3 regions of the Gracilibacillus marinus genome follow, and region 1 is predicted to be linked to each of the others. Evidence: riboswitches for the same ligand, from Rfam matches in the RefSeq annotation. Region 1 holds a riboswitch; each other region holds the start of a gene.
What was found. Region 1 has a riboswitch for cyclic di-GMP ahead of ACFOZ1_RS11075 (anti-repressor SinI family protein). Riboswitches for the same ligand answer to the same signal wherever they lie in the genome.
Positions count from the first base shown of each region.

Region 1 (8,555 bases):
CAGATACTTGTTTATGTGAGTATACGTCACATGGTCACTGTGGTGTCATTAAAGATAATGACGTTGATAATGATCAATCATTACCATTACATGTGAAGACAGCAGTCACGCAAGCGCAGGCCGGTGCGGATATTATTGCACCATCTAACATGATGGATGGCTTTGTCAAAGAGATACGCGAAGGATTAGATGAAGCTGGTTTTACTCGTATTCCAGTAATGTCCTATGCTGTTAAATATGCGTCTAGCTTCTATGGACCATTCCGTGATGCAGCAGATAGTACACCTCAATTTGGCGATCGTAAGACTTATCAAATGGATCCTGCAAATAGATTAGAAGCATTACGTGAAGCAAAATCTGATATCGAAGAAGGTGCGGACTTTTTAATTGTAAAACCAGCATTATCCTATATGGACATCATTCGTGAGGTGAAGAATCAGCATCCTGTCCCTGTTGTTGCTTATAATGTAAGTGGAGAATATTCCATGGTCAAAGCAGCTAGTTTAAATGGGTGGATTGATGAAAAAGCAGTAGTATTAGAGAAACTAACTAGCATGAAACGCGCAGGTGCAGATATTATTATCACTTATTTTGCTAAAGATGTTGCAAGATGGTTACAACAATAATGATCGGGAGGAATGAATGTGGTGTCATATCAGAAATCAATCGATGCATATAAAGAGTCTGTACAACTTCTTCCAGGGGGAGTGAATTCTCCTGTTCGTGCATTCAAGTCTGTTGGAATGAACCCAATTTTTATGGAACACGGAAAGGGATCAAAAATATATGATATTGATGGAAATGAATATATTGATTATGTTTTAAGTTGGGGTCCACTTATTTTAGGACATGCGAATGATCATGTTGTGTCAAAATTAAAAGAAGTAGTTGAAAAAGGAACAAGTTTTGGTGCACCAACACTTCTTGAATCAGAGTTAGCGCAACTTGTTATTGATCGCGTTCCTTCAATTGAAATGGTTCGCATGGTGAATTCAGGTACAGAAGCGACGATGAGTGCATTACGACTTGCGAGAGGGTATACTGGACGTAATAAAATTTTAAAATTTGAAGGAAATTATCATGGACATGGAGATTCTTTGTTAATAAAAGCAGGTTCAGGTGTCGCAACACTCGGATTACCTGATAGCCCTGGAGTGCCTGAAAGTGTTGCGAAACATACGATTACTGTACCGTACAATGATATAGATAGTGTGAAGTATGCGTTTGAACAATATGGTTCGGATATTGCTGCAATTATTGTAGAGCCTGTATCAGGAAATATGGGAGTTGTACCACCGCAGAGTGATTTCTTACAATCTTTAAGAACAATTACGACAGAATATGGTAGTCTACTCATTTTTGATGAAGTAATGACTGGTTTTCGTGTCGGTTACAATTGTGCACAAGGACATTTCGGTGTGATTCCAGATTTAACTTGTTTAGGTAAAGTGATCGGTGGTGGACTTCCGGTAGGGGCATATGGTGGAAAACGCGAAATTATGGAAAGAATTGCACCAGTTGGGGATATCTATCAAGCTGGTACATTATCAGGAAATCCTCTTGCAATGACTGCAGGTTTAGAAACATTGAAACAAATGACGAAAGAAGCATACGAAAAAATCAATGAAAAAGTGGATCGTTTAGTGGCAGGCTATCGCAATGCGGCTGATTTATATCAAATTCCATTACATATTAATCGTGCTGGTTCCATGGTTGGTGTATTTTTCACGAATGAGCCTGTAAACAATTATGAAACATCTCAAGCATCTGATACAGAAATGTTTGCACAGTACTATCGTTTGATGGCAGAACAAGGTGTTTTCTTACCACCATCTCAATTCGAAGGATTATTCTTATCTACTGCACATAGTGATGAGGATATTGACAAAACAATTGATGCAGTAAATAAGGCATTTGAGACAATAGCTAAGAAATAATTAATCATCGATTTGTATCTACTTTATAGGTACAGGTCGATTTTTTTATTTATTCCTAATTGTTCTTCATTTCATAAAGGGGGCGCATATTTATATATACACATACATATATTTTTATGGAATGCTAGTTCGTTTGAACAGAATGAAAGGGGGAACTATGTTGCAAGAAGCTTATACATTTACGTTGAATGAAACAATAACATTTGAAGAAGCACATCCACTCAAAGAAATGTTAGGGATTGGACTAGAACCTGTCTTATCCGTGCAAGAGCTGAGTGATACAGTATCTATACGGGGAGTAATGGAGTTAAAAGGTGAGTATGTAAGAAATGATGTGGCAAGTGAAATCGATCTTCCGGATGGTGCGAGAGTGGAACATGTGGAGAGCTTATCCGAAGAAGTGTGTGAATTCTTTCATAAATTTCTAATGGATATTACGATTCCATTAGAAAGAGTGGATGTAACAGAAAATATCTCCATTGATGTGGATCATTTTGATTATACAATTTTGTCCCCACAGGCATTATGTTTAGAAGCAGTGGTTTCTATTCATGGCTTAAAACAAGAAGATATAGTTATAGAACAAGAACAACAAAATGAGCTAACTCGATTTAATGATGTGATAGAAGAGCTAGAAGAATCAGACACTGAACAATTTGAAATCATTGTAGAGGATGATGAATTAAAAGAAAATGAAGAACAAGCCAATGATAATGTCGTTGTTTTAGAAAGAGATATAGAACGAGACCTGGCAGAGCACAAGGAGTTAGAAGAGAATATAGAGGAAATAATGGAAGAAGTAGAAGAACAGGAAGAAAAGAAAGAAGAAAGACTTCATGTCCAAGGTAGGACAGAAGTAGAAGAAGCCTCTTATTTGTTGAATATTTTTTCTGAAGAAGAAGAGACGTCTTATTCTCGTGTCAAATTGTATATTGTGCAACCTACTGATCAATTAGATGTGATCGCAGAGAAATATAATGTGACCCCGAGACAAATCATGCGTACAAATGCACTAGAAGATGAAGATATTTCACAAGGTCAAATTATATATATACCAATACACGACGAATGAATAAGCATATAAGACTTTACTAAGATCCCGTAATTTGGGATTTTTCTTTTTTTAATATGTAAGAAAAGGAGGTAATGCACTTTGCAATGGGAAAAGGTTTGGGAAGCCTATAATATAAACCCAATCCAAATAGATAAGATTACAGATCGCGTATATAAAATAACTACGAACACCACAATATATGGTTTGAAAATAAGTAAACTAACAATAGATCATATTGGTCACTGGCATGCTGTCTACAATTATATATGTACACATCAAATATATGGATTTGTTCCACTCATCTTAACGAAAGACAAAGAACCATATTATATCCTAAATCAAACTGTTTTATTTGTTCATCCTTGGGTTGAAAGTAATCGGACAGAACATATTATTGATGAGAGTGCTTCTTTTTTTCATGCGATTGGCAAATTGCACGGTAGTACGACTCAATATGTGGATAATAATGAGAATACATTTAATTACCAGTCATTTGATCGAAAACAAAAAAAAGAAGAACTATTGGAATACATTAAGTTCTTCGAAGCGAAACGTTTTATGTCACCATTTGAATTGCAAGCGTGTATGCATTATCGTGATATAGAATGGATCATAGAACAATTTGAAAAATGGAATGATGTATATAAGGGATTAAGTCAGGAAACAAGTCAACGAAAAATAGTACTGTGTCATAATAATCTTAATCCTTCACATTATGTAATGTTGGATGATCACTTATATTTTTTTAATTGGGAATATGCAAGAATAGCTACTCCGATTCATGATATTTGTTTTTATTTAAAGCATGCATTTCGTTATCATGATTGTGATATGAAAAAGATAGTGGAAGGATTAACAATATATCAACAATATATTCAGTTAGATGATAGAGAAAAATGTGAATTACAACTACAATTATTAAATATTGACTCCTACATTTATTTACTAGAGAATTATGTGCATCAATCAATGAGATTGGAAATACAAATGTCGAAAGGATTGGAGCAAGCATTTCGACAATTACTATTCGCAAATCAATTACAAACATATATGTTTCCAAGATTACAAGTGAATCAAGAAGAGGATTAGAACCATTCTAATTGAAATGCAATAAAGATACCAATAAGTATTCCTAATAAGATGACATCAAATGTTGTAGGAATGAATATCGTACGAAAACTTTGAAAAATAACAATTGGCATTGTGCAACGTTCACATACAACAATACAGTCTCGTGCCCATGGTGGTAAACGATAACGATAATATCGGCCCATATCATCACTCCTAATGAAAAATTCTCTTAATATGTAATATAGTGTATGCAAAAAGTAAAATAATGTTCATATTTATTTACATTTAGTAATTGCAAATGGTAAAATAGTCTTAAGTACAATACACCTAAGAATAAACTTGAAATTTTTTTGAAAATAAAAAGGATATGAACAATAGATGTCGAATATATATAAATGAGTAGAACATCTTGAATTGAAAGTATTGTATTCAAGAAACAAATGCTTTATATTGTCATCCGATTGTTACGTAGGTGTATTTACTAAACTTAAATGACGATTAAATATGCAGGAAAGCATATACGTACATTTCAGATAATGGCAAACCTATTGTGAGATAGGGACGCAAAGTTACAGATCCGTATATTTTTTACGGATGGCTGAGCTGCCTGAAATACAATTTGTATTTTAGGGGGAATAAGTGATGTCGCAAATGAATCAAGTCGATTACGAATGGGTGTATTTACTACTAGAAGCAAAGAATGCAGGAATAAGTGTGGAGCAAATTAGAGAGTTTATTGAAAAGAAAAAGCCCGCAACGAAAGAAATCCATGCTTAATCCACAAAACAAAAGCGGAAGAGACTGTTTATTAACGGAAACTTCCGCTTTTGTTTTGTAAAGCTTCAGTGCGCAGAAACTAGGTGACTTCACGAATTAACCATCCACAAGCTATCTTTCGCGAAAACGCTTATTTTTTGCTATACTAATTATAATGAGATACATATTGTATGTAGTTTCATCGAAAACTATCTAAGGTAGAAAATAAGTGTGACGAAAGGATGACAGTTTATGACAACACCACGTATTGTTGTATTAGGTGCAGGATATGCAGGTATGATGACAACGAAGCGATTAACTCAACAATTTGCACCAGAAGAAGCAGAGATTACACTAGTCAATAAACACAATTATCATTATCAAACAACATGGCTTCATGAAGTCGCTGCGGGCACGATTGATGTGAATAGATCTAGGATCATGATTACAGATGTGATTAATCCTAGAAGGGTCAATATTGTTCATGACTCGGTTGTAAAAATTCATCCAGATGATAAGCAAGTCGAATTATCTAATAGTATGTTGGAATATGATTATTTAGTAATTGGATTAGGATTTGAAAAAGCAACATTTGGTATTCAAGGGATGGAAGAACATGCATTTTCTATTCAGTCAGTGGACAAAAGTCGAATGATTCGTGACCATATTGAATATCAATTTTCACGTTATAAAACAGAAGAAAATCCATCCGATGATTTATTAACAATTATAGTAGGTGGTGCAGGATTTACTGGAATTGAATTTGTTGGTGAACTTGCAGAAAGAATACCGCAATTGTGTAAGAAATATGATATTCCTCGTAATCGAGTGAAAATAATAAATATTGAGGCTGCAGAGACTGTGTTGCCAGGATTTGATGAAGAATTAATCGCATATGCTGTACATTCCTTAACAGATCGTGGCATCGATATTCGTACGAAAACAATGATAAAAGAAGTGAAGAAAGATGCAGTAATCGTTGGGGAAGAAAAAGAAGAAATTAAAGCAGGAACAATTGTTTGGACAGGTGGTGTACAAGCCAATCGTATTGTTGGTGAATCAGGCTTTGAATTGACAAAAGGAAAAGTAAATGTGGATTCTACCCTTCGTGCACCTAATTATGACAATGTTTTTATACTAGGTGATTGTGCATGGGTAATGAACAAAGAAACTGGAAGACCATACCCTCCAACTGCTCAAATTGCGATACAAGAGGCAGATGTATGTGCACATAATATACGAACGCTTGTGTTTGGTGGAACATTAAGAGAATTTAAATTTGATAATAAAGGAACGGTTGCATCATTAGGTGGTTCAGAAGCAATGGGAACCATATTTGATGGCCACAAATTATACGGTTTACAAGCAAAAATGATGAAAAATGTCATTGATGATCGATACTTATTTATGCTAGGTGGACCAAGTCTTGTTTTAAAGAAAGGGAAATTCCGTCCATTTTAATGAGGAGGTAGCTAAAATGAAAAAAACATTCTGTTATTTACTTATCACTTTTTTTAGTACAATTGCATACGTATTTGTATCAAGAAAACTAGAAGATAAGAGAGATTTTCGCTAATTCAATATAACTATTGTTCTTCATACAAAACACGAATGATGCAATATGTATTGTTTCGCAAAAAAAGATGAAACGGTACTACTCTAATTAGTAATGAGTGTGTGTTATCCGGCTCTGGCTTGCCCACTCCCCTTTCCATGGGCTTTTTCCTTCAGCTCACTTTCTCAAGCGCAAACCGCTAAGAAAAGTGGATCTGAGAAGAAAAAGAATCTCATAGGAGTGGGAGTGTGCGCCTACGCTCAGTGAAGTTATGTAGCGTTTGCAAGTGCTTATATTTTTGATTGTTATAGCTATTGCTCATCATACTACATAATCAAAAGACAAAATCATTGGCGATATGAAATAAAGTCAACATTTTTATGATTACTTTAAGTGTAGAGTATCAAAAAGTGTAAGTGTCCGTTTCTACTCCTGTGGGATGTTTTTCTCCTAAAATCCACTTTTTTAGCGCCCTTTGCTAAAAAAGTTAGCTTAGGGGAAAACCCACGGAAAGGGAAACGGACAAGCCGGAGCGGTTGCATAGCACACACAAAAACTTCAGATAACCAAATCATTTTTTCTTCTAGCACATATATAATCCAAACGATTCGATAAATAGATTCGAATTGTTTGGATTTTTGTAATGAAAGAACTCTTTTGTCTAATTATCCTTTACATGTTTTATTTAAAATATTATATACTAAGATAGAGAAAGGAGTACTAATATGTTTACAATTCACAATCTACAGTATAAAGATATTGTATCAATTGAACAACTGGAAATAAAAGAAGGAAAAATTACTTGCTTATTTGGAGAAAGTGGTAGTGGTAAATCCACCATTTTAAAAATGTTAAATAATATGCTCACTCCTGATCATGGAGAAATAATGTATTACAACAAAAATCTATTAGATTATTCTCCAATTGAATTACGAAAAGAAGTAGTCATGTTAGGACAAGAACCTATTATGTTTGAAGGAGATATAAGGAGTAATTTAACAATAGGCCTAACCTTTTCTGGAAAAGATATAGTAGAGGACATGGTACTTGAAGAATTATTAAAAAAGCTCCAGTTACATAAAGGATTGGACGAAGATGCGAATCAACTCTCAGGTGGTGAAAAACAACGTATCGCATTTGGAAGAGTGATATTAATGAATGCAAATGTGTATTTATTAGATGAACCGACATCTGCATTAGATGAAGATACAGAACAACTAGTCATGCAATATTTTACTAACTATTTAAAAGAAGAAAAGAAAACAGCTGTACTTGTTACACATTCTAAAGACGTTGCCAAAAAATACGCTGATCGTATCGTATATATGCATGAACTGAATGACAAGAAGGTGACTTCATGAATGAAATGATAGATATCACATTGCTTCAATTACTATCGGCATATATTTTTATTGTACTCTTGTTGATTATTGTAAGATGGCGCAAAATTCCGCGTGAAAAAGAAATTATTATTGCAACATTGCGTATGACAGTGCAATTAATATTAGTGGGCTATGTGTTAACATTTGTATTTGAAAATGAGCATTGGTCTTATTCCATCATCATTCTAGTGTTAATGGAAGTATTTGCAGTATATAATATTTATAAAAGAACAAAGAAAAAATTATCTACGGTTTTAAAGAAAATAATTGCATTTGCAATGGTGTCAGGTACATTATTTTCCTTTTTCTATTTTAATTTTATTGTCATTCAATTTGCGCCATGGTATGATCCCCGATATTTCATCCCAATTGCAGGAATGTTAATTGGTAATTCGATGACTGGAATCACGCTTGGTGTGAATGCATTAGTGGAAGGATTTACGTCTAGAAAGAAGGAAGTAGAAGCAGCGTTAATGCTTGGGGCGACACCTAATGTTGCTTCGAAGACAATTGTAAATCATGCTTTTGATTCTGCGATTTTACCAACAATCAACAGTATGGTTGGAATGGGTATCGTGTTTTTACCAGGTATGATGACAGGGGTTATCTTATCAGGTGCTAGTCCATTAGATGCAATTACATATCAAATTGCTATCATGTTAGGTATTACAGGTAGTGTGTCCATTTCTGTTATTCTTTTCTTATATTTCGGTTATCAATCTTTCTTTACAAATCGTTCGCAATTAAAGTTATAATTTTCTTGACGTGAAGCGTCCTTTTTGGATAAAATAGCATAGAAT
Region 1 is NZ_JBHSDV010000003.1:165,273-173,827, forward strand. It holds gene hemB (porphobilinogen synthase) at 1-626, shown strand, start outside; gene hemL (glutamate-1-semialdehyde 2,1-aminomutase) at 645-1,937, shown strand; gene ACFOZ1_RS11060 (LysM peptidoglycan-binding domain-containing protein) at 2,098-3,009, shown strand; gene ACFOZ1_RS11065 (hypothetical protein) at 3,091-4,080, shown strand; gene ACFOZ1_RS11070 (hypothetical protein) at 4,077-4,265, opposite strand; cyclic di-GMP riboswitch class I at 4,591-4,673, shown strand; gene ACFOZ1_RS11075 (anti-repressor SinI family protein) at 4,705-4,839, shown strand; gene ACFOZ1_RS11080 (NAD(P)/FAD-dependent oxidoreductase) at 5,071-6,279, shown strand; gene ACFOZ1_RS11085 (ABC transporter ATP-binding protein) at 7,099-7,734, shown strand; gene ACFOZ1_RS11090 (ABC transporter permease) at 7,731-8,510, shown strand.

Region 2 (8,555 bases), on a different contig from region 1:
CATGATAAGTGAGAAAAAAGAAATGTTAAATTTCTACAACATAACCACAATGTATCTATCATTTTTCTCCATATAGTATTATAATATGACTAAATGTGAGTTTATAAGAAAGTTTTTTAAGGTAATATTGTACATATTGCAACAAAAATGACTGCTAAATGTCCTAGCCTAGTTTAGAAAGCTTTCTTAAAAACTAAATAATATGATAAAAGAATAATAGGAGAGTGGGAGTAGAATGGCGAACAAGAAAGTAATGATGTCTGTTACATTGGGAGCAGCGATTGCTTCATCTGTTATGTTTGCTGATGACGCTTTTGCATCAACACATAAAGTAAAAAGCGGAGATTCATTGTGGAAAATAGCGCAAGAGTATAATGTAAGTGTACAAGTATTAAAAGAGATGAATAAACTAAAATCAGATATTATTTATCCAAATCAAGTACTAATTACAGAACGGACTTCTAACAATTCGACAAGTTCAACTAAACAGCCAACAACGCAAACTAGTGATAAAAAACCAACAACGACGACTACATCGACAAAATATACTGTAAAAAGTGGCGATACATTAAGTGGAATTGCTTATAAACATAAAGTATCACTAGCTGACTTGATGAAATGGAATAAATTAGAGACAACATTAATTTTTCCGGGAAATGTATTAACGGTAAAACAATCTACAACTAGTAATACAACAAATAATTCGACAAGTTCTAATACTAATTCCACAACACCATCAACGAATGAGCAAACAACGAACACAACTGTCTATACAGTAAAAGCAGGTGATACACTATCTCGTATTGGTTCAAAGTATAAAGTGTCAGTGGCTAATTTGAAGAAATGGAATAATTTAAGTTCTGATATGATTTATGTTGGACAGAAATTAAAGGTCACTTCTAATAATTCTGTTACGACAACACCACCATCTAATTCAAATAATACAGTAAATGAAGAACCATCTTCTGTTGATTATGATGTGAAGAAGTTAATTGATGTAGCAAAAAGTTTAGTTGGAACAAGCTATGTATGGGGTGGTAATACACCAGAAGGCTTTGATTGCAGTGGATACATACATTATGTCTATAACCAAGCAGGAAAGAAAATCGGTCGTTTTTCCAGTGCGGGATATTATGATCGTTCATTCTATGTAAACAATCCTAAAGTAGGCGATTTAGTATTTTTTGAAGGAACATATAAAGAAGGTATTTCTCATTTAGGCATTTATATTGGGGATAATCAATTTATTCATGCTGGTTCAAATGGAGTAGAAGTAGTAAGTCTAGATCACTCATATTGGAAAAAGCATTTCTCTAGCTTCAAACGATTTTACTAATAAAATAAATAAGTATAAATTAAAAACGAACGATATCACGCATCGTTCGTTTTTTGGTGCATATAACTACAAATATCGACAATTATTGCCTAGGAAATAATTGAAGAAATAAGAAAAAGACATGTACTATAGCAAAATGTACATGTCCTTTATTCTCTATTAACAATTAACCAACAATCATTAATTCTTTTGGAAATTTGGTTAGTGTCTCGTGTCCATCTTTTGTGATATAGACATCATCTTCAATTCTTACGCCACCTACATTTGGGATATAAATACCTGGTTCAATAGTGTAGACCATGCCGATTTTTAAGTGATCTTCATTTAAATGGCTCATCGATGGGAATTCATGAACATTAATACCCATACCGTGTCCGATTCGATGCGGGAAATATTCGCCGAAATCTGCTTCTGTAATGACATTTCTAGCAGCTAAATCAAGTTCGCCAATTCGAGTTCCAGGCTTACTAATTTCAAGTGAGGCTAATTGTGCTTGAAGAACTGTCTCATACATTTTTCTTTGTTCATCACTTACAGATTGGAATGCAACAGTTCTCGTAATATCTGAACAATATCCATCTAACACGACACCTAAGTCAAAAAGAACCATATCTCCTTTTTGTAATGTTCGAGTTCCAGGATTGCCATGTGGATCTCCTGATTTTTCACCGAATAATACCATTGTGGAGAAGGACATTTCTCGAATACCTTTCTTCTTTAATTCGAACTCAATTGTCGCAAGTACTTCCATTTCTGTAATGCCTTCTTTTAATGCCTCTATCCCAACGCTAACTCCATAATCCGCCATTTCAGCAGCACGTTTGATAATTTCTAGTTCTTCATCTTCTTTTACTACGCGCATCTGGTTTAACTTATCTTCCAATGGAATAATAGTAGGTTGCTCAAAGTTGTTTAAAAATGCTTGTGCACGTTTATATGTTAAAAACTCTGTTTCGAACGTTACAGTAGCGTTAGATAACACCTTACTAGATGCTAATTTTTGGTTGATTTTTTCCCATGGATCCTCATGGTCTTGATAACCAATGATGTCATTTGACCATCCAGCATCTTTCAATTGATTGACTTCCATTTGTGGTAATACGAAAAATGGTTTTATTCCTTCACATATAAAAATTCCCATTAAACGTTCATGAGGATCTGTATAGAAATTAGATAGATAAAAAACATTTTCTGTTGAATTCACGAATGCGACTGCGATTTCTTCGTCTGATAACCAATTGGTTAAATTGTGTAAACGTTGATTCATGGTATAACACTCCTTATGATTGCACGTTTGAATGTTTTTGTGTTATTAATGAGACAATAATTAATACAATGATTGCAACAGGTACAGAGATAACAGAACTATTTATCTCAAATGGTGTTTGTAATACTAATTCCCACACTAATGTAGTGATTACTCCTGCAATCATCGAAGAAATTCCTCCAATTGCTGTCACGCGTTTCCAGAAGAATACAGCTAAAATTGCTGGTGTGATTCCTGCTCCATACACAGTATAGGAATACATTTGTACTTCCAATACTGTTGGGAAGAAACTAATCAATAGAAAAGAGATAACCCCAAGCACAACAATAAATACTTTGGTCATCAGTAATTGTTGTTTATCAGAGGGGTGTTTATTGATATATTTTCCATACACATCATACGTCATATTTGTTGCTGCTGACAATAAATATGAATTGCCTGTTGTGATGATAAATGCAGCAGCTGCAGCAAGTAAAATCCCACCAACTCCTAAAGGTAGTGCAGTAGTTGTTGCCATTAGTGCCATACCGGGATCGATATCAGGAAATAACGAACGTGATGTGAATGCAATAATCGAAATAGCTGGTGATATTAATAACATAACAATTAACCAACTAATTGCAGCTTTCTTTGATGAACGATCACTATTGGATGCTGCTAGACGTTGATACATATTTTGATCACTTAACAATAAGAATAAAGAAGGAATTAAATACCCCATTAATTGGATTGTTGTCAAACCACCTGTTGATGTAAGATGGGATTCAGGGACATTTGATACAATGGTATCCCAACCTCCTGCAACAGATATGATAATAGGTACTGTTATTAACAGACCACCGACCATTAAGAATCCGCTGATTGCATCTGTTTGAGATACAGATCTTAACCCACCAATCATCGCAAGGAATATAATGAGAATTGCTGCTATAATTGTTCCTAATTCAACACTCATCCCTGTTGTAATATTTAAAATAAATCCAAGTCCTGTCATTTGATAAGATACAATTCCAACATATGCTAAGATGACAATTACACTCGCGATATTTCTTGCTGTAGAACCATATTTTGCTTCAAGTATGCCTGAAATAGTATATTTTCCAAACGCTCTAATTTTAGGTGCAATAATATACAAGATAAAAATACCTATCACTGTAGGTATCATCAACAAAAGGGAAGGGATAATTCCGAAGCTATACGCTACAGAGGTTTCACCACCTGAGATACTCCCACTACCTGTCCATGTTGCAAGTAATGTACCCATTAATACTATAGGACCTAAACTTTTTCCTGCTAGTATAAAATCAGCACTATTCGATACTTTTTTTGACATGTATATACCTACACTTACCATAAGAATGGCATAAATCCCAATAAACCATAATAATTGAGGATTTGATTGTAATTCCATGTTTTCAGTCACTCCTGCTGTTTTATTGTATTGTTTATAATGACTAGAATAGATTACATACAGAAGAAATATGAAGATAAACAAACAAAATAATTATATCTTATTATAAAAAAGAATATGTTAGTGCTCGAACGCAAAATAAAAAACGATTGTGTATCGTTTTTTTTAGAAGTTGTTTGATTATATAAAGATGATTCATCTTATTCTATTAATAAAGAAAAATACTCAGTCAACAATATGCCATCTATTCTTGTCACATAAAAAAATGTTGTTGCTTTAAAAAAAGCCAACTATATTACTTTATCATGGATGTGATTACACACTCAACCGCCATTTGAATACATATATACGTTTATTCTCCCATATATGCGTCTCCATATACTTTTGTTTGTCATAACGGAATAATCCGACAATATGCAACAATATATGCGTGATTATGAGAGATTGGTTGAAAGATTTACTTGTAAGAAATCAATAGCTATGTGAAAAAAAGTATATTTAATCGAAATGTAAATTTTTTTAAGGTGTATTGACTAACTACAAGTAATCACTTACAATAACAGAAAATGAAACTTTTTTACTATATTCAAGTGAAATTTATCCATATAGTTATATCAAATGTGAAGCAGTAGAAAAATAGATGGATTAAAATAGTCGATTCATCACTTTATTGCTACTAATTGATAATGGCAAACTTATTGAAAGATAAGGACGCAAAGCCACGGGTCTAAAGTCGTATGACTATGATCGCCGGGTTACCAATGGTAGGAAAGGTAACGTTTTACATGATATACAGTTACAATCCACCTTAATTTGAGGTGGATTTTTTTAAAATATCATAACATGAATTTTAAGACAAAAGTCCTAATGAGAAGGAGTAAGCATATACGATGACAGAGAGTTTACATGTATCGCTTTCTGATTATGCACAAACAAGAAGAATTACGTTACAAGGAATATTAGATTACTCCACTATCAGTGAAATATCGCATGATGTGTATATAATTCCTGCAACGATAAAAGAGATCATTCTAGATATCGAGCAAGTTGACTTTATAGATTCCACAGGTGTCGGTTTGTTTATTCATCTGATTCATCAAGCAAATGAAAACGATAGTAAATTGACGATAGCTGGTGGGAAAGAAGTAGTAGTAGATACATTAGAAACATTAGGTGTGTATCAAATATTATCAGTCATGTGAAAGGATGATCTTTTTGTTTCACCAACACATACAATACAGTGAGAACAGAGAGCCTAATCAATTAAATAAAACATTAGCTCGAGAAATGAAACAAGCAAGAAATATTCAAATGAAATTATTAAATGCAACAAAGCCAATTATCAAATCAGGTGAAATTACGGGTGTTTCTATTCCAGCACGATTAGTCGGTGGTGATTATTTTGATTTTATTGAACTTCCGAATGGACATATTCGTATCGTAATAGGAGATGTAATGGGAAAAGGCATACCAGCTGCGATGTTAATGATTTTAACTAGAGGTGTGTTTAGAAGTAGTGTAGAACACTTTTTTTCGCCTAGTGAGACATTAAAAGCAATGAACGAATTTATGTTTCAAGACTTAAGAACTTTAGGGTCATTTGTTACATTATTATGTGCAGATTATGATCCAGTCAACCATACATTGACATATGCGAGTGCGGGTCACAATTTACCAATTGTAATTACAAAAAATAAAGTACGGAAAGATATTCCCTTTATTAACGGGATTATGATTGGTGGTCTTGCAACATCTACTTATAAACAGTTTACCATCGATTTATTAGATGAGGATATCGTCTTTTTTTATACAGATGGTATTACAGATACATTAAATGAGCATGGTGAGGCTTTTAAGATGGAGAGGTTAGTGGAGCTACTAGAGCGTAACTGTCAATTACAGTCAGACCAAATAGAAAAAGCCGTCTTAAAACGAATTGGAGAATTTACGAATGGGGAACTACAAAAAGATGATATTACATTAATAATTTTAAAGGTAAAGGAAGAACTAGATTGTGAGTAAGATAGGAGGTAGCTTGTTTTGAGACAACTAATCTCGAAGGGGAAATCTATTGAAGAAGCAGTGTCGCGCGGCTTAGAGTTGATGAACGCACAACAAAATGAAGTAAATGTAGAAGTATTACAATTCGAGAAAAGTGGCATTATTGGTATCGGAAAGAAAGAAGCGATAGTGAAATTATCCAAAAACGATGATGGAAAAGATAAGGTTGGACAAATAGATAGTTTAGAAGATTTAGTCGACAAAGCAATTGAAGAATCCAGAGAGGAAGAATATGCGGAAATCGAACAAATCAATCAGACGGAAGATGTCTGGAAACATACAGAGATTGGGACAGCTTGGATTAAAGATAACCAACTATTCGTAAAAAGCAAAGTAAATGCTTATCCTACAGCAACAATAAATGGAGATATTACCTTCTATCGCAATCATCAATTAATAAACAAAAAGAATATCGTCTTAAATGAGGAAGACACGTACAAATTAGAATTTGAAGAAATGATAGAAAAACCAATGAGTTGGAAAATAACAATCGCTAAAGACCAATTAGAAGCAGTTCTTGAATTACAGCCTGCGGAAACCATTCATCAAAAATTAAAAGATGTTCCACCAAATGACCATATTGAGATTTTTTTATATCAAGAGAAAATCGTATCAAACCATTTAACAAGAGAAATGATTATCGAAGAATTAGAGCAACAACATATTACAACAGGAATTAATGAAAAAGCAATCCAACATGCAATGGAAGCAAAAGAGTATGGACGATTTGTTGTAGCAATTGGAAAAGAACCGGAACATGGCATGGACGGGGAATTAGAAGTAAAAATAGAGATGGATAGTGACAAAGGATTAGTAGAAGATGAGCAAGGGAATGTGAATTTCAAAGAGGTAAATAATATACCGAATGTGGATATTGGGACAATTCTAGCAATCATTCATCCGCCGATTGAAGGAATTCCAGGAATAAGTGTACTCGGTGAGGCAATTCAAAATAAAAAAGGCAAGGCTTTACGCGTATTACCAGGCATTGGTGTAGATTTTATTGAAGATAAACTTATTGCAACAGAGTCAGGTAGACCAGTGATTGAAAAAAGAGGGAAAATTGTAAGGGCATCTATTTTGTCCAAATTAATCCATGAAGGCAATGTGAATCTTGCTAGTGGGAATATTAGGTTTAGTGGTGATGTAGAAATACGGGGAGAAGTGGAAGAGAATATGATAGTGGAAGCAGGTGGAGATTTATACTTATATCAATCTGTTGCCAATTCAGAAATCACTGCATATAAATCTATTATTGCAAAAGGGAATATTATTAATTCCAATATTATATCTGGTAAACAGAACTTAATCGTAATGGAATTGCATCAATTATTAACAACAATGGAAAAGCAATTGAGACAAATGATTGTCATTATTAAACAATTAACGAATGCAAAAGCATATAAAGTAAAAGAGTTGCATACAAAAGGATTACAACCATTAATTATCATTCTGTTAGAGAAGAAATTTCAACATTTTAAAGAAATTGCAGCGAAGTATGTGCGTATTGTGAATAAAGCGGACAAGTTCTTAGATGAACCAGAATGGGCCAAAATAGCAGAGGATATTAAGAATATTTTTTTAACATTATCGAATGAAACGATTACGTTACAAAGATTATATATATTACAAGATTTTATAGAAGAAATGACATCACAAGCACTTGAAGACGCAGAAGATATGACATCTGTCACGTTAACAAATGTAACAAACAGTAAAGTGTATTCAAGTGGTGACATTACGATTATTGGTAAAGGTTGTATTAATTCCAAGATACATGCTAGTGGAACATTACAGATTAATGGCACATTAAGAGGAAGAGAAGTATACGGGGGATTAGGCGTAGATGTGCATGAAGTAGGTACAATTGCTGGCACAAAAACCATTGTAGCTACATCACCAGGCCATTCCATCAAAATTGATAAGGCGTATGAAGGTACAATCATCCGTATAGGTGACAAGGTAAAACAAATCTTTGATGAAATGAATTATGTGACAGCAAAATTAGATGAAAATGAACAAATCACATTATTCTAGAAGGGGGCACGTACGATGCTAGAATATACCATACAGGAGAATGACCAAGCAATCAATGTATTATTACGTGGAGATTTAGATTTTGAGTCGACAGAAATAGTACAAGATGACTTAATCCATCAAATACCTTCACAAAGAACATGTGTGTTAGACTTTGAAGATGTCGCATTTGTTGATTCTACAGGTTTAGGATTACTTATTCAACTCGTAAAGAAGCTAAAAGAAAATGAGAGTTTTATTCAAATTATTCATGTGAATGAAGATATTTTGAATGTGTTTGAATTAGTACAAATTGAAGAAATTATTGGTGAATCCGTTATTATAAAAGAAATGTGATGAAGTGAAGCATGGAGAGAGCTCTTAAAAGTCATAAAGGAATGGAATGAAATGTAGCTATCAAGGAGTGTTGCTGATGAGTGTATGTAACGCATGTCCTTCGAATC
Region 2 is NZ_JBHSDV010000006.1:113,866-122,420, forward strand. It holds gene ACFOZ1_RS15390 (C40 family peptidase) at 236-1,336, shown strand; gene ACFOZ1_RS15395 (M24 family metallopeptidase) at 1,503-2,603, opposite strand; gene ACFOZ1_RS15400 (sodium:solute symporter family protein) at 2,617-4,014, opposite strand; cyclic di-GMP riboswitch class I at 4,693-4,777, shown strand; gene ACFOZ1_RS15405 (STAS domain-containing protein) at 4,905-5,216, shown strand; gene ACFOZ1_RS15410 (PP2C family protein-serine/threonine phosphatase) at 5,230-6,036, shown strand; gene ACFOZ1_RS15415 (flagellar assembly protein A) at 6,055-8,112, shown strand; gene ACFOZ1_RS15420 (STAS domain-containing protein) at 8,128-8,448, shown strand; gene ACFOZ1_RS15425 (ATP-binding protein) at 8,525-8,555, shown strand, end outside.
Region 2: it holds a riboswitch for cyclic di-GMP, as region 1 does, so the genes downstream of both, ACFOZ1_RS15405 (STAS domain-containing protein) here and ACFOZ1_RS11075 (anti-repressor SinI family protein) in region 1, are expected to answer to the same signal.

Region 3 (8,555 bases), on a different contig from region 1:
TTACAAGATAGTGATTTAAATCTTCTAATGTACGATCATTTGTTGTTTTTTCTGCTAATAATGTCTCACTTTTTGATTCCATTATCGATTGGTAGGCATAAAAGAAGAAACCAATCCCAAGGCTAACGACGAGTGCAATCGCAATAATGAGATAGATAGAGACATCTGTTTTTTTCTTCTCCGTAAAATTAATCTCAATCATGAGGTAGTCCCCTTCATTACATTTTTTTTCGAAGAGTTAGGCCGTATACATCACTATAATAGGACGCTAAATCATTAGGTAAGGATAATTGATGTATCGGGATATTCAATCGTTCTTGGATTATTTGTTGCAATGTTTGGCGTTTTGGATGATCCCCGACCAAAAGTACGTCTGTGACTTGTGCGGTATCATTCATAATAGAGTAGCGATAAAAATCAATAAAACGGTCGATGGTTAATAATTGATCTTCAATCGACTCTTGTAATAACGCATCTGAATCCATTGCTTGACGTTGATGGCCAATATGAATATGACGGTTAAATATTGGTATCTCTTTATTGAATACTGTTAATACTAAATGATGCATTCCCCATTGAATAAGTAAAAGGTGTTGATGTTCCTTTGTTAATTGAAGTTGATGGAATACACGATAATGTGATAAGAAGGATACATCAGCGATAGCTACTTTTAAATGAACATGTTCAAATACATCAACATAGCTTTGTAATTTGTCTTTAGGAAAGGCAAATAACAGTACTTTCCTAAAGCCATCCTCAGGCCCTTCTTCTAAATCTGCAAAATCAATTAATGGATTTTGGATAGGTAAGCGAATGTTATCTCTTGCTTCTAGTAAAATATATTGTTTTGTTTCTTCACGATTTAGTTGTGCAGGGATTTTTTCCTCACGGATGGTAACAAAAGCATCTGGAACACATATCGCGACATGTTTGTTTTTCCATTTTTTTTGTTGAACAAGTGTAAGTAACTGATTCTGTAATGCATCTTGCTTAACAATTACACCATCATCTATGATACCTTGTTCTAATGGTAGCTCACCATAGTCAACAATCGTTGTTCCAGAGTGAATCAGATACCTAATAGTAGATTCATGGATAACGAGATTAATGCGATCTTTTTTTAGAAAATTCATTGAAATCATCCTTAGAAAAATGAAGTAATATACCAGTTAATGATATCCGTACCGTAAAAATATGTGATAAGTGTTGCGATACAAATGTATGGGCCGAATGGAATAGCGCTTTTTCTATTCACCTTTTTCGTTAGTAATAAAACGCCTGAGAACAATGTACCAAGTAACGTAGATAGTAAAAATACTAGTAGTAACTGCTCATATCCTACAATAAAACCGACTAAGACGAATAACTTCAAATCGCCTCCACCCATTCCGCCTTTACTTACTAGAATAATCAGTGAGATAAGCACAAAGCCGATGATTGCACCAATAAGGGAGGACCACCATGGATCAAGTGGCGATAGGATTCGTAAAACAATAAAAAATGGCAAAAAGAATAGTAGGATTTTATTTGGAATTAGCATATAACGAAGGTCTGTCACAATTAGAATCGACGAAAGGGACACTAGTAATAATGCAATAATTAGTTCTATGCTCCATCCGAAGTGTGTGTAACTAAGCGAAAATAGGATTGCTGTAAATAGTTCTATCGATGGGTAAATGGGAGATATTTTCGTGCGACATCCTTTGCAACGACCTAGTTGTATGACATACGAAACAATTGGAACGAGTTCGTACCAGTGCAATTGTTTTCCGCATTTGGGGCATTGTGATCTATTCGATGCAAATAACTTACTTTCAGGCACACGAATCCCAACAACATTAAAAAAAGAACCGAATACACTACCGAAAATAAAGAAAATGATTTGATAATATAATTCCATTTTAATCTCCTATATATGGTTTAAAGCAAGCTAGTGACTAGATAGAAAAAATCCGAACATGATAGTCTGAGTATATACACCGCTTCGGTAAAATACTTCGCTTTCCGTGGGCACGGCCTCAGCTAACTGTGTGAAGAAAAACACTTCACACAGTGGATCTTCGGCTCGTGCTGTTCCCACAGGAGTCTACGTATTTTACCTCCGCTTTATCTAGTTTGTTCGGATTCTTGTTATTCTTATTTAGTTATGGGCTTGCTAGTGTAGATGTAGTTAATATTAACTATATATCCTTAAAATTCTACTTAATAGTTTTTATTCAAATGTAAAGTTACCATTTTCATCTTTAACTATTTTTCTACTGTCCTCTGATGTTAACTCTTTGTCAGTAAGATACCCACCATCTATTAATTCACCAACAGTAATCTCATCATCATCACCTACAGCTTCATCAATATCCGCCAATCTAGCTGCATCAAGAATTAGCTCATTTTCTGCTTCAGTAGCACTTGTTTTGGAATTTTCAATAATATTCCCAATCGCCGGGATCGCAATTGCCAAAATAATACCTAAGATTACGATAACTGCTAGTAATTCTACTAGTGTAAAACCTTTTTCGTTCTTTAATAGTTTCTTAAATTTTTGAGTCATTTTTATTCCTCCTTTTTATTATTTTTTCATAAAAAAAGACTCACAGCAAAGAAGTTATTCTATGTTGTCAGTCGGTTGCACTACTCGCTCTAGTTTATCCAAGTGCCCATATACAGATAAACTCTCATCGCTCCTATACACATATTTACTTAACTACTATTATACTATAAAAATCGATTGTGTCTATTATTTTTTGTGATTTTTATACCATAATCTAGTAAATATTTACTGACTGATTTTTCTTAAATTATATACTTTCAAAAAGGCTGAACATAGGGATAACGATAGATAAGACAATCCCACCAACTACAAAAGATAGGAATATTATCATGATTGGTTCAATGAGTGATTTTAATTTATCAGATGCTTCTTCTAATTCTTGTTCATAAAATTGAGACACTTTCTTTAACATTTCGTCAACAGCACCTGTTCTTTCTCCGACTGTAATCATCTGTGTGATAAGTCTTGGGAATACCCAGTGTTCACTCATCGGTTTAGCAAGTGATTCCCCACGTTCTAACGCTTCTTTACTCTCATGCAATGTTCGCTTGATAACACGGTTTGAGAGTACACGTTCCGTAATACTAACAGCTTGCAAAATGGGAACAGAACTATTAATAAGTGAACTTAATGTTTGTGTCATTCTAGCTAATAGAGATTTCTGAATAAATTTACCTAGTATTGGTATTTTTAATTTGGCGACATCTAAGTAGTAAGCAGTCTCTTCATTTCTTTCTAGTACTTTATAAATGACAATTAGGAGTAGAACGGCAAGAACAAGTACCCACCAATAGGTTTGTACAAAACTACTAATGTTTAACACCATCTGTGTATATGCGGGGATGTCTTGTCCAAATGAGAGAAACATATCTGTAAATATTGGCACAATAACAGCTAGTAAGAAAATAGTAATCACAACAGCAACAATTCCAATTACAATCGGATAAGTGAGGGCTGTTTTGATTTTTTGTTTCAAAATATATTGCTTCTCATAATATGTTGCCATCCGATCAATAATTTCGTCCAAATTACCACTTACTTCTCCTGCGTGAACCATACTTACTAATAATTCAGGGAAAAGTTTGGGGAATTCTTCTAAAGCAACGGACAAAGGAACACCTTCCTCTAACGATGCTTTAATTTGTTGCAGTGCTTTTTTTAGTGGTTTACTTTCTGTCTGCTCTTCTAATACAGCAACAGATTCCACAAGCGTAATCCCAGCATCAATCAATGTTGCGAATTGGCGTAAAAAAATCACAAAGTCTTTGTTTTTAATTGGATTACCGATATATATTTCTTTGTATAAGAATGGGTTAAGCTCACGTATTGCAAAAACAGTTAATCCAGTTGCTTTTAGCTGACGTAATGCATCTCCTTCATTCTCACTAGTGATTTTTCCTTTTTTCACTTTACCTTCCATTGTTTTTGCTTGATAAGTGAAATACTTCATTTCGTTCACCACCGTTCATTTAGAGCGACTCCATTACATATGGAGCAGCGTGTTTATCTGTGATATAGCCCTTTTTTAATAAATTCTTTATATCCATTGACATTGTGTGCATACCTTGTTCTCGAGATGTTTGCATAATGTTAGGGATTTGGTGCATTTTTTCACTTCGAATTAAGTTTTTGACTGCAGGTGTATTCAGTAATATTTCTGTTGCAGCAACTCTCCCTGGTTGGTTGGCAAGTGGGAACAGTCGCTGTGAGATAATTGCTTCTAATACACTTGCTAATTGCACACGAATTTGGTCTTTTTGATGTGACGGGAAAACATCGATAATACGGTTCATCGTTGTAGATGCACTCGTTGTATGCAATGTTCCCAAAACAAGGTGTCCTGTTTCTGCTGCTGTGATTGCAGTAGAGATGGTTTCTAAGTCACGCATTTCTCCAACTAATATCACATCAGGGTCTTGTCGCAAACATGCTCTTAAGCCATTTTGGAAATTAGTTGTGTCGAACCCTACTTCTCTCTGATCTATAATAGATTGATTATGTTGGTGTAAATATTCAATTGGATCTTCTAGCGTAATAATGTGACGATTCATTGTTTTGTTCATATAGTCAATCATCGCAGCAAGTGTTGTACTTTTACCGGAACCTGTAGGGCCTGTTACTAAGACTAACCCTTGTTGTAATGTGGCAATTGTCTTCGTAACATCAGGTAGGTCCAGTTGATCAATTGTTGGAATCGATGTCGGAATCGTTCTTATAGCGAGTGAAATACAATTTCTTTGAAAAAAAATGTTCATTCGAAATCTTGATACACCTTTGATACTATAAGATAAATCTACTTCTCTATCATTGTGAAGCTTTGTCCACATTGTCTCGTTTAAAATTACTTTTGCCATACTTTCGGTATCTTCTGGCATGAGTAGTGTGCTACCAAATGGCTTTAATTGCCCATCAATCCGGAAGATGGGAGCAGAACCGACTGTTAAATGAATATCTGACGCTTTTTGGTCAAATGCTTGTGTGAGTAATTGTTCAATATGCATCATTTGAATCAAACCTACCTATTCTTCTGTTGCAACACGCAACACTTCTTCAATTGTTGTGATACCATTCGCTACTTTTTGCAGGCCATCATCTAATAAGAAACACATCTTGTTCTCTTTTAAATAATCGCGAATAAGAGAGATATCTTGATTATTCATCATCATTTTTTTAATCATATCATCAACGATTAATAACTCATGAATGGCGATTCGACCTCTGTAGCCGGTTTGACGGCAAGAACTACAGCCTACACCTTCATAAAGATGGTCTACAGTAATCCCGTGTCGTGATAAGATGTCTTGTTCTAAAGAGGTGACAGGGCGTTCTTGTTTACAATCTGGACATATTTTCTTTACTAGACGTTGTGCCATAATAGCAGATAATGCAGAAACGACTAAGTATGGCTCGACTTGCATGTCAAACAATCTTGGAATAGCAGCAATCGCGCTATTTGTGTGTAGCGTACTAAATACTAAGTGACCAGTTAAGGAGGCACGGATGGCGATTTCTGCTGTTTCCCTATCTCGAATTTCTCCGACCATAATGATGTTAGGATCTTGTCTCAAAATAGAGCGTAACCCTGCAGCAAAGGTAAGTCCAACAGTACTATTTACTTGTACTTGGTTAATCCCTTCTAATTGATATTCGACAGGGTCTTCGATTGTAATAATGTTCACGTCTTCTGTATTCAACTCATTAATCGAACCATATAATGTGGTCGATTTACCGGAGCCTGTAGGACCTGTTAGTAAGATAAGTCCAGAAGGCTTTTTGATGACTTGTGCATACTTATTTAATGTATCGTCAGAGAAATCAAGTTCTTTTAGTGTTTTAAAAATATTAGTTAAATCTAATATACGAATAACGATTTTCTCCCCGAATGATGCGGGTAATGTCGAAATACGTAAATCAACAGGTTTGGCATCAATCATGACACGAATCCGACCATCTTGTGGTAGACGAGTCTCTGTTATATTCAAATTAGACAATATTTTCACACGAGCAACTAGTGCATTCAACATATTTTTAGGTAACGTTTTTTCAGTTCGTAACGTACCATCGACTCTATATCTGACAGAGACTTTCGTTTCAAATGGATCAATATGAATATCACTTGCTTTTAGTGTCACACCTGTTTGAAGAATTTGGTCTAACACACGAATGGCTGGTGCTTCCTCATCAACAGAATCCGTTTGATCAAAATTACTATCTAAATCGTAGTATTTATTTATTGCTTGAAGTATATCGTCTTTCGTTGCAATGACAGGCTTGATAATAAATCCTGTAGATAGTTCCAAAAAGTCAATCGCATAATAATCTAATGGATCATTCATCGCAACTGTCAAAATATTTTCGTGCTTCTGAATTGGTATGAGAATGTTATCTCGTGCAAATTGTTTATCTACAATCTCAACTAATTGAACATTAACAGGGAAGTTATATAAGGAAACACTTTGGATTGATAAATGAATTTCTAATACTTCCATTAGTTGCTTTTCTGTAATAAATCCTTGCTCTACAAGCGCATCTCCAAGTTTTTGTTTGGTCTGTTTGTTTTGTAATGCGGTTAAAATTTCTTCTTCTGTGATGAGCTTATGTTCTTTTAAGACATCACCTAATTTTTTCTTTTGTCTGAGTGCCATGATTTACCTCCCATTGATAGATATGATAATTAATTATGCATAAATAGTTCCTGTAAAGGTTTTAAAAAGGGAATTTGGATAAATCTTTCTCTTGGTATGTTAATGTACCGCCATTAAATCCATTAAATTTATTAATGACAAGAGTACCCTTAATATTAGCTCCACTGGCTAAATTCACATCTGCATTCGGAGCGATTAAGAATAGATTGGAGTAAGTACCATCCGTGAAATTTACTGTATTTCCTCCAGTAACAATAAACCCTTGAAATCCTCCACCAGAATTAAAATTGAAGTTCGCATTTTTTGCAAAAATAGATCCATATACTTGTGTAGCTTGGCTAATATTCACTTCATTATTTTCACCTTTTACATAAAAGTTCACTTTAGATATATCACCATTATTATTGATAGTTGAATAAGCATTAGAAAAATTTAATTTATTTTCCACATAAAAGTTCACTGTTCCACTACCAAGAATGGTAATGTGAGTATTTGAAAGATTCATATTATTTACGATAATATTCCTATCTTGATTATTTGTATCAATATAAATATTCTGACCTACATTGAAATTATTGAAGGCAATATCATTATCAAGACTCAATACATAATTTTGAGCTTGCCAACTAGTAGCTTCAAAGTTGTGGTTTTCTATAATTTTATACCGATTATATTGATCTCCAATTGTTTCATTCTCAGCAAATGGAGCAGATGGGAATGAGGGGAAACTCTCTATTAACTGATCATATTTCTCCCAATAAAAACTTTTTTCCATTTCTTTAATAGGAGGAAGAGGCTCTCCGTATTGTCCAACTGGATAACTTAATACATTATTAATGCCCTCTTGTGGAACGTAAATGGAGCCATTTTTAACACCGCCACTTTCACCTATCACAAAAGTATTAGGTTTAGTTGAATCAAGGTATATATCTCCAGTTAGAAAAGTTCCACCACTTATATGCACACTTTCTTTAACAAATAATAAAGCATTATCATAAATGGGTGGAAGAGTAGAATCATGACCAGTCCATGTGATTTGCTTCGTTGTATTTAGTGTATAAGATAGCTTACCAATTTCTCCTTTTGCTTCAATTAAGTAAGTACCTTTGTCTTCTGCTGAAAGTTTTTGTATGTTTATTTTGGCTATAGGTTGTTCATCGAAGTTTTTTTCAAAGCTTGCATACTCTATATTGTTTAAAAGTTGTATTTGGTTTTCTAATTCTGTATAAAAAGCTTGTTCAGAAGTAGTATCAATATTCATAACTAGTTCTTCGATTTCTGCTAATGCTAATGTTAATCCACCTTCTGCAATATAATAGGTTGCTTGTTGCTCACGATCGACTGTTGTTAAGTTAATGTTAGCAAGGCTTGTACCAGCGATAGCTAACCCGAGCAAACTAAGCACAGTCAATGCAAGAAGGACCAATAATAACGCAGCACCTTTTTCATTATTCATTTTGTTCATTCATATCACCTACTCTCTTAAGTAAATGGAAGTGCTTATCGAATGTTGATTTCCCTTATTATCAGCTAAGCTAGTAATAGTTAGGTCAATTCTCCCTTTATCCTCATCGAAGGACATAGAAAAATCACTAATTTCTTCACTAATAATCGTGTCATTTCTTTTTATTTTCGTAGCCTCTAATGTATATGCATTATCTCCAATTACAAATTGGTTCGTTCCTATATTAACAGCATCACTATTAACTTTTCGTATATCTTTTGTTATTTGAGACACTGCAACTCTCACTTCACTCTGATGCTCGATTGTCTCGGATTGATCTATGTATTGTCTTTGACCAAATAAATGGACAGAGCTAATTAGAGCAATCACGACAGACATGATTGCGAGGACTGCGAGT
Region 3 is NZ_JBHSDV010000001.1:87,373-95,927, forward strand. It holds gene ACFOZ1_RS00490 (PilN domain-containing protein) at 1-202, opposite strand, end outside; gene pilM (type IV pilus biogenesis protein PilM) at 219-1,133, opposite strand; gene ACFOZ1_RS00500 (prepilin peptidase) at 1,145-1,900, opposite strand; gene ACFOZ1_RS00505 (prepilin-type N-terminal cleavage/methylation domain-containing protein) at 2,213-2,548, opposite strand; cyclic di-GMP riboswitch class II at 2,609-2,692, opposite strand; gene ACFOZ1_RS00510 (type II secretion system F family protein) at 2,796-3,998, opposite strand; gene ACFOZ1_RS00515 (type IV pilus twitching motility protein PilT) at 4,018-5,052, opposite strand; gene ACFOZ1_RS00520 (GspE/PulE family protein) at 5,068-6,693, opposite strand; gene ACFOZ1_RS00525 (DUF7305 domain-containing protein) at 6,755-8,158, opposite strand; gene ACFOZ1_RS00530 (PilW family protein) at 8,168-8,555, opposite strand, start outside.
Region 3: it holds a riboswitch for cyclic di-GMP, as region 1 does, so the genes downstream of both, ACFOZ1_RS00505 (prepilin-type N-terminal cleavage/methylation domain-containing protein) here and ACFOZ1_RS11075 (anti-repressor SinI family protein) in region 1, are expected to answer to the same signal.